DNA from 3 places in the Natronocella acetinitrilica genome. Region 2 is predicted to be linked to each of the others. Evidence: predicted binding sites of a transcription regulator. Region 2 holds the regulator's gene; each other region holds the start of a gene.
The links. Region 2 encodes sigma-54, which starts transcription at its own class of promoters, with help from an activator protein. Its sites were predicted from a motif close to TGGCANGNTNCNTGCTT; they were not measured.
Positions count from the first base shown of each region.

Region 1: a site for sigma-54 is predicted at 2,391-2,407, ahead of J2T57_RS21420 (PEP-CTERM sorting domain-containing protein). Genes of this name have one in related genera too.
Region 3: a site for sigma-54 is predicted at 1,366-1,382, ahead of nirB (nitrite reductase large subunit NirB). Genes of this name have one in related genera too.

Region 1 is NZ_JALJXV010000014.1:44,405-48,615, reverse strand. Features, by position in the region: gene J2T57_RS21430 (Npun_F0296 family exosortase-dependent surface protein) at 4-633, shown strand; gene J2T57_RS21425 (PEP-CTERM sorting domain-containing protein) at 883-1,443, opposite strand; gene J2T57_RS21420 (PEP-CTERM sorting domain-containing protein) at 1,659-2,372, opposite strand; gene J2T57_RS21415 (PEP-CTERM sorting domain-containing protein) at 2,653-3,408, opposite strand; gene prsT (XrtA/PEP-CTERM system TPR-repeat protein PrsT) at 3,592-4,211, opposite strand, start outside.
Region 2 is NZ_JALJXV010000002.1:340,966-345,176, forward strand. Features, by position in the region: gene lptB (LPS export ABC transporter ATP-binding protein) at 1-622, shown strand, start outside; gene J2T57_RS04920 (RNA polymerase factor sigma-54) at 823-2,331, shown strand; gene hpf (ribosome hibernation-promoting factor, HPF/YfiA family) at 2,405-2,743, shown strand; gene ptsN (PTS IIA-like nitrogen regulatory protein PtsN) at 2,852-3,328, shown strand; gene J2T57_RS04935 (HPr kinase/phosphorylase) at 3,379-3,843, shown strand; gene rapZ (RNase adapter RapZ) at 3,836-4,211, shown strand, end outside.
Region 3 is NZ_JALJXV010000005.1:310,790-315,000, reverse strand. Features, by position in the region: gene J2T57_RS12325 (ABC transporter permease) at 1-287, shown strand, start outside; gene J2T57_RS12320 (ABC transporter ATP-binding protein) at 317-1,168, shown strand; gene nirB (nitrite reductase large subunit NirB) at 1,536-3,968, shown strand; gene nirD (nitrite reductase small subunit NirD) at 4,001-4,211, shown strand, end outside.

The DNA.
Region 1 (4,211 bases), on a different contig from region 2:
CTGATGTCTGGCACCGCGAATTCCGCGCTGGAGGTGCCGACAGCTGATGATCCCGAGTTGCTCGGTTTCGAGTGCATTTCAGCCGAATGCGTCGATTTGGCGTCCGGCGGCTATGACGTGAGCGGCGGTGGCGTGGCGGATCCGTCATTCGACTCAAGCAACGAATTCCTGACGCCTGGATCTGATAGCAGCGATCCGGATAACACCACGTCATTCAACATGACCAGTGAGCAGCTGTCTTCGTCGATAGAAGACGTTGACGGTGATCCCAGCACGGCGATCGATGTAACCGGGCTTGATGGTGTGTTCTCCTTCTACTGGGGCTCCGTCGACGAGTTCAACCTGATTCAGTTCTTCACCGGTGACAGATTGATCTCCGAATACGGTGGCAGTGATCTCACGGCCGCCGTCAACGAAGAGTACGGCGAGAACTTCTCAGCAACGAACGACAACTATGAATTCGACCAATATGTGTCGTTTTCGGGTGACTTCGATAGCGTTCAGCTGACCAGCGGCAACAACGCCTTCGAAGTTGCCACGGCTGCCGTCCCTGAGCCCGCCACCCTGGGCATGCTCGGTCTCGGTCTGCTTGGCATGGGCTTCGCGGCCCGCCGTCGCCGCTCCGAGCGATAAGAAGCACTCGTAGTAAGTAGCGTGATGATCAGAAACGGCAGCCCCAGGGCTGCCGTTTTTTTTGCGTATCTCGTGCGTGGGATCGGTGCGTTGAGGCCTCCAGCCTAATGGCGCCCACCATACACTCGATCGAGCACGGCCTACTGTAGGGTGTCGTTAGGCCGAAGGCCGTAACGCACCGACAAAAAAAGCCCCGCATCAGCGGGGCTCCATCGCTACCGACCAATTAAGCTCCCTAGGCGCGTCGACTCAAACGCTCCGGCGACGCGCAATGACGAGACCAAGCAGGCCCAGACCGAGCAGCGCTAGGATGCCAGGCTCAGGCACTGAGGCAGTAGAGCCCACTTCGAAGCGTACCCAGTCAAAGTCCCAATCCCGTTCGCCGCCGAGGGCGAGCCGTACGTCGACAAATTGCTCGGCGCCAAACGTTTGCTGAATGAAGCTCACGCCGTCTGCGCCCCGGTTGTCGACATTGACGCCGCTATGGATGGTGTCGCCAATTACAATCGGATGGGGGCTCGTGCCGGTTTGTACGCCGTCGATGCGGGTTTCGAAGAACGCTTGAGAATTCGTTTCATTGAAGAAATCGAGAGTGACGAAGCCAGGCCCACTGTCACTGAAGAGGACATAAGGCACCTCTTGCCCTTCACGGCCCGGAACTTCCTGATCGAAGTTTTGCTGGTTGGTGCTATTCGGCTCCCAGCCGAAGTCGTTGCCGATCGGATCCCCTGTGATCGGCGCGGCCGATACCGCAAAGGCCATCCCACCCAAGAGCCCTGCTAGGGCGACCGTCTGTGCGGTTGTCTTCATCGTAAATCCAAGTCGCATAAATCCCACCCTTTTGTTGCGTTCATAATGTCAGTGCATGAACATCAACGCAGGAATACTGCCAATGGCGTAAGTCACTGAGTTCAGGTGGGTCAGGCTGGAGATATCGAGTTTGGTGGATCAGGTTGTAAGGAACTTCGACAACACAAAAAAGGGGCACCGCGCAGGTGCCCCTAGAAGAATGCTGTAGGCAAGGTCTACTTGCTGCGGCGGCGCCGTGTGGCGGCTGCAAGACCAAGCAGGCCGAGTCCGAGCATGCCGAGTGTGGCGGGTTCCGGAACCTTTGTAGCCGCCTTCTCGTTGTAGAAGGTCAGGTGAGACAGGCCGGTGAGGTTACCGTTATTCGGGTTGGTCGGAGTAATCCACGACCCGCTGGTCACCACTTGGGCGGCATTCAGGCAGTCAAGGGTGAGCAGGCTCACGCCGCTACCGTCACAGAGGCCAGCTTCATCCTCACCAACTACCCAGAACAGGTTGAAGAAGTTGCCACCCTTGGCAGCCCAGAACCGAACGCCCGGGTCACCGTCACCAGGGGTGTAGTTCCAAGTCCCTTCAGAACCAGTTCCGAAGCTGAATTCCGAGCCATCGATATTGGGATACAGAGCTGAGTTTGTCTCCCATTCGTCCTCTTCGACGTCGTATTTGGCGATGACCGGTGAAATCTTCACGTCACCTTCATCGCCTGCGTTGAAGATCTGGCAACTTCGAAACCCTTGGCCGAAGAAACCAGAACAATCATTGCCGTCGATGGTGGCCGTGATGAGCACGCCGCCGAATGCTGCCGCTGGGAGCCCCAGGAGCCCCAAAGTGCCCAGCCCGATTGAGCCGAGCTTCCATCCTGTCCAGACCGACCGTTTACTGTTCATCTCATGCACCTCGCGCATACCAAGTTCCGCTTGGCACGGATCCATCTATTCGTACGGTTAAGTAAGCATGTCCCGTGCCACCTGCAATATGTATTATTTTTTTATAAAAATCAGGTGCTTGTGTTTTGGTGCATCGCGTGTGTCGGAGTGAGCTGTAAAGAATTCCGTCTATGGCTTGTGTCGAGGGAGGGGGGGCAAGGCTGGGTGACGGTGCGTTACGCGCTTTGCGCTAACACACCCTACGGGACCCGGGGACAAGAACGGGTTCATAAGAAAGAAACGGGGCCCTGAGGCCCCGTTTTTGATACTGCAAACTCGCTGAGGATCAAGTTAGGTCGGAAGACTTCCGACGGCGGCGTGCTGCTGCGGCCAGGCCGATCAGGCCAAGTCCCAGCATGCCCAGCGTTGCGGGTTCCGGCACGCGGCCGACGGTCACGTCGTCGATACCGAAGCCGTCATCCCGGTTGTTGGTTGCGATCTTGATGCTGCTGATGTCTGAGCTGGCAAAGAAGGTCAGGTAAAACACCTTGCCGTTGCCCATGGATCCCTCGAACAGATCCTTGATAAACAGGCTTGTGCTGGTGCCATCTGTCAACGTGAAGTCGAAGAGCCCACCGGCGTCATTCGGGTCGGTGATGAAGAAGCCGACAGAGTTCACGCCGCCAATCGGCTCGAACAACAATTCTCTGGAATCGTTGCTGTCCAGCCACTGGCTGCCCGGCTTATCGGTAGTGTTAAAGCGGCCGCCGTACTCACTGGAGGCATTATCCAGGATCAGCAGTCCACTGCAGCTATTGTACTGCTCGCAGATGCCACCTGAACCAGCCTGGACCTGCGTGAAGTCTCCGACCGAGGTGTTGATCGACGTCGGCAGATCAGTGTCGGCCGTCGTATTGACAGTGAAGCTCTCGAAGTCCTCGGTGATGTAACCCGGTGCGAGCCCGGCCTTGAAGGCTGCTTCGGCTTCTTTGGCCGCAGTCTCACCCTCACCGCTGATCGACCAGGTCAGAGTCGCACTTGCCTGTCCGGCAAACAGCAGCCCTGCCGTCAAAACACCTGCCGTGATTGCTTTATTCCACATGATGTCCTTCCTTTCCCTGTTTGGGCGTTGCCCACCTGTACGCACACTTGTGCATGCGAGACCTGTGCCAACAAGGAAACGTCCTATAAAACAGCCGCATGCGTAGTTCCACTTTGGTGCGCAAGCGGACAATGTAAGGAAGGCCGACGACCCGAATGGGGTCGTCGGCGGGTGTGACGGGGGTTAGAGCGTGTTCAGAATGGCGCGGGCTTCGTCGCTCCAGGCGGCGGTTTCTTCCAACTCCAGCGCGCGATTAAGGGCATCCCGGGCTGCGTCCGTCTGGCTGTCTTCCGCCAGCGCAACGCCGTGGTGATACTGGATTTCGGCGTTGTCCGGCGCTGCCGCGGCCGCACGCCCCAGCAGTTCGACGGCGTTGTCCACGTCGCCGGTCTGGAAGTAGATCCATCCCAGGGTATCCATGACTGCGGCGCTCTCCGGTGCCAGGCTGTACGCAGCGCGGGCGGTTTCCAGAGCCCGACCATCGCCAAGCTGCTGATAGAGCCAGGCCAGGTTGTTGAGCACCACGGCATTCTCGCGATCGGTCAGGTCCGCCAACACGCCATAGTGGCGCGCAGCGTCTTCATACTGCTCGCGCTCCAGATACCAGTTACCCAGCGAGAACCGCGCCTGTGGGTTGTCCGGGTTGCGGTCGATCCACTGCTCCAGCGGGTCGGCCGGGCGTTCCACACCCGCTTCTTCGCGGTTGGCGACCAGTGGGCCCAAGGCTTCGGTACGCCCCAGTTCCACGGCGCGGGCGTAGGCGGTAATGGCGGAATCCACGTCATCCAGTGCGGAGTGCGCGT
Region 2 (4,211 bases):
CGGGCCCAATGGCGCTGGCAAGACAACCTGCTTCTACATGGTGGTGGGCCTCGTGCCCACCGACGGCGGTCGCATCGAACTGGATGGCAAGGACATCACCCGACTGCCCATGCATGTACGGGCCCGGCGTGGTGTCGGCTACCTGCCCCAGGAAGCCTCGGTGTTCCGCAAACTGAGCGTTGCCGACAATCTGATGGCCATTCTCGAGACCCGGCCCGAACTCAACCGGCAACAGCGCCGAGACCGGGTGGGTGAGTTGCTCGACGAGTTCAACGTCAGTCACCTGCGCGACCAGATGGGCATCAGCCTGTCCGGGGGCGAGCGGCGCCGTGTGGAAATTGCCCGCGCGCTGGCGGCAAACCCGCGTTTCATTCTGCTGGATGAACCCTTCGCCGGGGTCGACCCCATTTCCGTCCTGGATATTCAGGAGATCATCCGCCACCTGGCCGCCCGGGGAATCGGCGTCCTGATCACGGACCACAATGTGCGCGAGACCCTCGGCATCTGCCAGCGTGCCTACATTCTGAGCGGTGGGGAAGTCATTGCCGAAGGCGGCGCGGAAGACATTCTGGCCAACCAGCGGGTGCGGGAAGTCTACCTCGGTGAAGGTTTCCGCATGTGATCATGGCCACGGCGAACCCGTTGACACGCAAGACTCGGGCCATGCGCTGTTCTCAGCGCCTGTCTTTTCCGTTACGATGATCCGGACGCTTCGCCACGACGTTGAATGCATGCGGAATCCGGCACCACAAAAAGGCTACATGATCAATGGCAGCGCCGCTCCGGCGCCCATTTACCATGTAATCCGGTAACCCCCTGCCCATGAAACAGTCGCTACAACTTCGACTCGGCCAGACCCTCACAATGACCCCACAGCTGCAGCAGGCGATCCGCCTGTTACAGCTATCGACACTTGAGCTGCGCACCGAGATCCAGCAGGCCCTGGATTCCAACCTCATGCTGGAACCGGCGAGTGAACACGACGACGAAATCGACGAGGAAGCCATCGCCGACAACCGCGATGGGGACGATGCCGAAGCCCGACAGCAGGCGGAGCGGGATGAAGCCCGCCGCGAGGTTGCCGAACGGGAAGTCGACGAGTCCAACAACACCGCACCCGACGATATCCCCGACGACCTGCCCCTGGATTCCGACTGGAACGACGTCTATGACGGAGCCACCAGCTACAGCGCCGGCGACAGCGATGAGCAGATGGACTCCTGGGAGAGCCGCTCCAGCAGCAGTCGCAGTCTGCAGGACCACCTCCAGGAGCAACTCGAACTGAGTCCGCTGAACGAGCGCGATCGCGCCATCGGCGAGGCCATCATCGACTCGGTGCGGGACGACGGCTACCTCAGCAGCAGCCTGGACGACATCCTCGCAGCGCTACCCCCGGAGTGGGAAGTCGAACTTGATGAGGTCGAGGCCGTGCGCCATCTCATCCAGCGCTTCGATCCCCTGGGGGTTGCCTCGGTGAACCCGCGGGAAGCGCTATTACTGCAATTACAGGTCCTGCCGCCGGACACGCCCTGGCTGGAGCCGGCCATCCGTCTCGTTGACCAGCACCTGGAATTGCTCGGCAGCCGGCAGATCGCCCAGCTGACCCGGCGCATGAAGCTCGATCAGGAAGAGCTGCAGCACGTCCTTGCGCTGATCCGCACCCTGGATCCACGGCCCGGCTCGCAGATCAGTGACCGGCAGGCCGAATATGTGACTCCGGACGTCTACGTGCGCAAGGTTCAAGGTGCCTGGCGAGTCGAGTTGAACCCGGAGGCAACGCCACGGGTGCGCGTCAACAGTTATTATGCGAGTCTGGTGCGGCGGGCGGACAGCAGTAACGAGAATACGACCCTACGGCAGCATCTGCAGGAGGCACGGTGGCTCATCAAGAGTCTGCGCAGTCGCAACGACACGCTGCTGAAAGTCGCCACATGTATTGTCAATCATCAGCAGGACTTCTTCGAGTTTGGCGAGGAGGCGATGAAGCCGCTGGTGCTGCGGGAAGTTGCCGAAGAGGTGGAGATGCACGAGTCCACCATCTCCCGCATCACGACCCAGAAATACATGTATACCCCCAGGGGCACATTCGAGTTCAAGTACTTCTTTTCCAGCCATGTCCATACCGTGGACGGTCAGGAGTGCTCCGCAACATCGATCCGCGCACGCATCAAACGACTGATCGCCGACGAGGACGAGAGCAAACCCCTCAGCGACAGCCGACTGGCGGACATACTGAAGGATGAAGGCATCAATGTCGCCCGACGCACGGTGGCGAAGTACCGGGAGTCCATGGCCATCGCTTCATCCAACGAACGAAAGCGCATTGCCTGAGCGCGGTGTCGTCGGCCCGGTAAACGGCCGCCCCCACCCAGGGCCCTGAATAAGAGATACTAAGGAGAGCGCCATGCAAGTCGATATTACGGGCCATCACGTTGATCTGACCGATTCTCTCCGCGACTACGTTCAGCAGAAGTTCATCCGTCTTGAGCGACACTTTGACAACATGGTGGACGCCCACGTGATTCTGACGGTGGAAAAACTTGACCAGAAGGCCGAGGCGACACTGCAGCTTGGCGGCGCGAAACTGTTCGCGGACGCGGTGTCCGGAGACATGTACGCTGCCATCGACGCACTGATCGACAAACTGGACAGGCAGGTGAAGAAGCACAAGGAGAAACTCACCGACCATCATCGAGTCGAAGGCCTTCAGGCGAAAGCGGCCGGTGGTGATCTCGAGGAGTGACCAGGCTGGCCGGCGATGCCCTGGGCGGCATCTCCGGTCGACATACACTGAACGGGCAGGCCGTTTGCCCAGGGGCGGGGCCGGATCGGCGATCCGGCGTGCAAACCAATGATCAAGATTGCCGACCTGTTGACCCAGGACCGCATCGGCTGCGATGTGGCCGTATCCAGCAAGAAACGCGGGCTGGAAGTGCTCAGCGAACTCGTGGCGGGCGAAGCAGCCGGTCTGAACGCGGGCGCTATCTTCAACAAGCTGATAAGTCGCGAAAAACTCGGGAGCACCGGGCTTGGCAAAGGCGTTGCCTTGCCTCACGCCCGCGTGGAAGGCAGCGATACCGCCACTGCCGCTTTCATCAAGCTTCCCGAAGGCATCGATTTCGATGCCTTCGACCGACAGCCGGTGGATCTGCTGTTTGCCCTGGTCGTGCCGGAGCACTTTACCGACGAGCACTTGCAGATCCTCGCGCGGCTGGCGGAGATGTTCAGCGACCCTGAATTCTGCAACCGGCTGCGCGAAGCGGATTCGGCGTCTGCCCTGCATGATCTGCTGACGGCCTGGAACGGCGACCAGGCCGCCGACGGTTGATGCCCGGAATTTTATTCGACCAGGACCGGACCGAGCTGTCGGACAGCGCCATGACAACGGCAACCGTCATCCCCGGGACCTTAGTCCGGATCTTCAACAAAGGCGTGCTGCTGACTGGTGACAGCGGCATTGGCAAAAGCGATCTGGCCCTGGCGCTGATGGATCGCGGCCATACGCTTGTCGCAGACGATGCGGTAGAACTCTCGGTGACGGCGGACCGTCTGACCGGATATGCCCCCGCAGCCTTGCACGGATTACTCGAAGTGCGCGGGCTTGGCCCACTGCGGCAGACACGCTGCGCCGACCAATGTGAGATCGCCGTCGTGGTTAACCTCGTGCAGCCAACCAGGGAACAATGGGCCAGCTGGCCACGTCTGCATGGCAAATGGGATGCAGTCACGCTGGGGGGCATCTGCCTGCGGCGACTGCACTTGCCGGTTGCCTCCGGTCGGCCCTTGCCGTTGCTGCTGGAGGCCGTAGCCCGGACTCACGATGGGGAGATGAGACATGGCTGATGCCCGGCGCCTGATCATCGTCAGCGGCCTGTCCGGCTCTGGAAAGACCGTCGCGCTGCACACCCTGGAAGATGCCGGCTATTACTGCATCGACAACCTGCCCATCTCCCTGCTCTCCGGTCTGGGCGCGCACCTCGGCCTGCTCGGCACCGATGGTGGCCAGGATTTCGCTGTCGGCATTGATGCGCGCAACCGGCCAGGGGATCTACAACAGTTTCCAAGCTTTCTCGATCATCTCCGCGCTCACGGGGTCAAGACGGAGATCGTCTTTCTAACCGCCGATGACGCCACACTCATCAAGCGCTTCAGCGAAACCCGCAGACGCCACCCGCTAAGCGCCGACGATCGGCCGCTGGCCGAGGCCATCG
Region 3 (4,211 bases), on a different contig from region 2:
CCCATGTTCGCCGCATCGTGTTGCCGGGTGCCGTGCCCATGATCTTCACCGGTCTGAGGCTGTCCCTGGGGATCGGCTGGATGGTGTTGATCGCGGCTGAGATGCTGGCGCAGAACCCGGGGCTCGGCAAGTTCGTCTGGGACGAATTCCAGAACGGCAGTTCCGCCTCGCTGAGCCGCATCATGGTCGCCGTACTGGTGATCGGGCTGATCGGCTTCGCCCTGGATCGCACCATGCTGGTGCTTCAGCGCCTGTTGTCCTGGGACAAGAGCGCCGTGCTGCGTTGAGCAGTTGCCGGGCAGAAGGAGATAACGCAATGACACATCTGACCATCGATCACGTATCCATGGATTTCCCCACCCCCCAGGGGCCCTTTCGGGCGCTTGACGGCGTAAACCTGAAAATCGAGCGTGGCGAATTCGTCTCGCTGATCGGGCACTCCGGTTGCGGCAAGTCCACCGTGCTGAACATCGTCGCTGGGCTGCTGCAGGCCACCCGGGGTGGTGTGGTGCTGGACGGCAAGGAGATCGACACGCCCGGCCCCGACCGCGGCGTCGTGTTCCAGAATCACAGTCTGGCGCCTTGGCTCACCGCCTATCAGAACGTGGAACTGGCAGTGCGGCAGGTCTTCAAGGGCAGGAAGACCCGCGCCGAAATGCGCGAGTGGATCATGCACAACCTGCGTCTGGTGCATATCGAGCACGCCATGGACAAGCGGCCCGACGAACTCTCCGGAGGCATGAAGCAGCGGGTTGGCATCGCCCGTGCCCTGGCCATGGAGCCGAAGGTCCTGCTCCTGGACGAGCCGTTTGGTGCATTGGATGCCCTGACCCGTGCCCATCTGCAGGACTCGCTCATGGAGATTCACGCCGATCTCGGCAACACGGTCATCATGATCACCCACGACGTGGACGAGGCGGTGCTCCTCTCCGACCGGATCGTGATGATGACCAATGGCCCGGCAGCTACCGTGGGCCACGTGCTGGAGGTGGATCTGGAGCGGCCTCAGGATCGCGTCATGCTGGCCGAGTCCCGACTCTACAACCAGTATCGGCAGGCGGTGCTGCGTTTCCTCTATGAAAAGCAGCGCAAGGTGGAACCGCTGGCCCGGCGGGACGGCGGGACCCGGGCGGCGTCCGCCGGACGAAAGGCCGCCGGCCATGCGTAGTTCTGCATCATTGCGGTGCAGCATCATGCGGCTGTTCACCATTTTGGGGCATGAAACAGCGGCTTTCTTGTCGGAACGTGCGCGTGAAACTGCCGGCAGGGCGCATGGAGTCTCTGTTTCAGGCTATCGGAAGTGGTTGGGCAAAGGCCGGTTTTCATGATTTGCCGGATGCCTGGCTGATAGGAAGCGCCGGGCCATGGCACGCAACTTGTAACCGATTACTGCAGTTAGTTGGCTCGTTCGTGTGCCCCAGGGCTCGCGACAGGTCTATGACAGGCCCGAGCCTCGAACAAAGGCGTTCACGCCATCGCACCCAGGGTGCGGTGGGGTGAACGCCTTTTTTTTGCCTGATTCTAGGGAGCGCGTCATGAAGGAAAAACTGGTTCTGGTGGGTAACGGCATGGCCGGCATGAAGGTCATCGAGGAGTTGATGACCATTGCACCGGACAAGTACGACATCACCGTCTTCGGCAGCGAGCCCCACGGCAACTACAACCGCATCATGCTCTCGCCGCTGCTCGCCGGTGAGAAGAGCCTCGACCAAATCATGATCAACGGTGAGGACTGGTACGCCGAGCACGGTATTACCCTGCACAAGGGCAAGGAGGTCATCGAGGTCGACCGTATCGGCAAGCGCGTCCATGCGGCTGATGGCACGGTTGAGCCGTATGATCGCCTGTTGCTCGGAACCGGCTCCAATCCCTTCATCATTCCGGTGCCGGGGCACGATCTTCCCGGCGTGGTCAGCTATCGCGACGTCAAGGATGTGGACGCCATGCTGGCGGCAAGCCGCAAGCACAAGAAGGCTGTCGTCATCGGTGGCGGGCTGCTGGGGCTAGAGGCCGCCTATGGCCTGATGCAGCAGGGCATGGAGGTAACCGTGATCCACCTCATGCCCTGGCTGATGGAGCGGCAGCTCGACGCCACCGCAGGACACTATCTGCAGCAATCGCTGGAGCATCGCGGCATGCGTTTTCGCATGGAGGCCGAGACCAGTGAGATCGTCGGTGACGATGCCGGCATCAGCGCGGTGCGTTTCAAGGATGGCAGCGAGGAAGCCGCCGATCTGGTGGTGATGGCCGTGGGTATTCGCCCCAACGTGGAACTGGCGAAGAAGGCGGGCCTTTACTGCGAACGCGGGGTCGTGGTTTCCGACACCATGCAGACCTTCGATCCGAGCATCTACGCCGTGGGTGAATGCGTGCAGCATCGCGGTCAGTGCTACGGTCTGGTCGCCCCGCTATTCGAACAGGCGAAGGTCTGCGCCAACCATCTGGCGGGCTATGGTTTCCGCCTCTACGAGGGCTCGGTCACCTCCACCAAGCTCAAGGTTACGGGCATTGATCTGTTCTCCGCCGGCGAGTTCCAGGAAGCCGAGGGGGTGGACACCATTGTCTATCAGGATCCATCGGCGGGGGTCTACAAGAAGGTCTGCGTCAAGGATGACCGAATCGTCGGCTCCGTACTCTACGGCGATACCGGCGATGGCACCTGGTACTTCCAGTTGCTGCGCGAGCAGACCTCGGTTGCCGATTTCCGTGACAGCCTGCTGTTCGGTCAGGCCCACCTGGGGGATGCCGGACACGGCGGCGTGAGCCAGGTTGCCAACCTGCCCGACGACGCCCAGATCTGTGACTGCAACGGTGTCTGCAAGGGCGACATCGTTCAGGCCATTACCAAGGAACAGCTGTTCACGCTGGATGAGGTCAAGGCTCATACCAAGGCGGCGGCGTCCTGTGGTTCCTGCACCGGCCTGGTGGAGCAGCTCCTCGCCGCCACCATGGGGGGTGACTACGAGGCTGCAGCGGTCAAGCCCATGTGCGGCTGCACCGACATGAGCCATGACCAGGTCCGTGAGGCCATCCGGGCACAGGAGCTGACCAGTCTGCGGGAGGTGTTCAACACCCTGGACTGGAAAACATCCGATGGCTGCGACAAGTGTCGCCCGGCCCTCAACTACTACCTGATCTCCACCTGGCCCGAGGCTGCCCAGGACGATTCCCAGGCCCGGTTCGTCAATGAGCGCATGCACGCCAACATCCAGAAGGATGGCACTTTCTCGGTGGTGCCGCGGATCTGGGGGGGCGTCACCAGTCCGCAGGAACTCCGCGCCATCGCCGAGGTGGCGGAAAAGTACCAGGTGCCCACGCTCAAGATCACCGGCGGTCAGCGCATCGACATGCTGGGTGTGAAAAAGGAGGACCTGCCCGGTGTCTGGGGTGAGTTATCCGACGCCGGCTTCGTCTCCGGGCATGCCTACGGCAAGGCGCTGCGCACGGTGAAAACCTGTGTCGGTTCCGAGTGGTGCCGCTTTGGCACCCAGGACTCCACCACCTGTGGGATCGAGCTGGAACGGATGACCTGGGGCAGCTGGACGCCCCACAAATTCAAGATGGCTGTCTCCGGCTGCCCGCGAAACTGTGCCGAGGCCAGCATCAAGGATTTCGGCGTGGTGGCCATCGAATCCGGCTGGGAGCTGCACGTCGGCGGCAACGGCGGCGTGAAAGTCCGCGCCACGGATGTGCTCTGCCGCGTCGAGACCATGGACGAGGTCAAGGAGTACTGCGCCGCCTTCATGCAGCTCTACCGGGAGGAGGCCCGCTACCTGGAGCGCACCGCGCCGTGGATCGAGCGGGTGGGGCTCTCTTACGTCAAGCAGCAGGTGGTAGAGGACGCCGCCAACCGCGAGGCGCTTGCGGCGCGTTTTCTCGCCTCCCAGAAGGGCGCCCAGGACGATCCGTGGAAGCTCTACAGCAAGAACCACCAGGACAAGTTCATTCCACTCAAGCGCGCAGTGTAGGCGCCTGTCGCCCGCTGCAAAGGAGTTTTTCAATGCAAACCGCCAAGGATGCAAACACGAGCGACTGGCTGGCGATCGGCCACCTTGACGATATTCCGGTGCTTGGTGCACGGGTGGTGGAAACGCCCCACGGCCCGGTGGCCGTGTTCCGCAACAGCGCTGACGAGGTGTATGCCCTGCTGGATCGTTGCCCGCATCGCGGCGGGCCGTTGTCGGAGGGCATGGTCCATGGCCGTCTGGTGA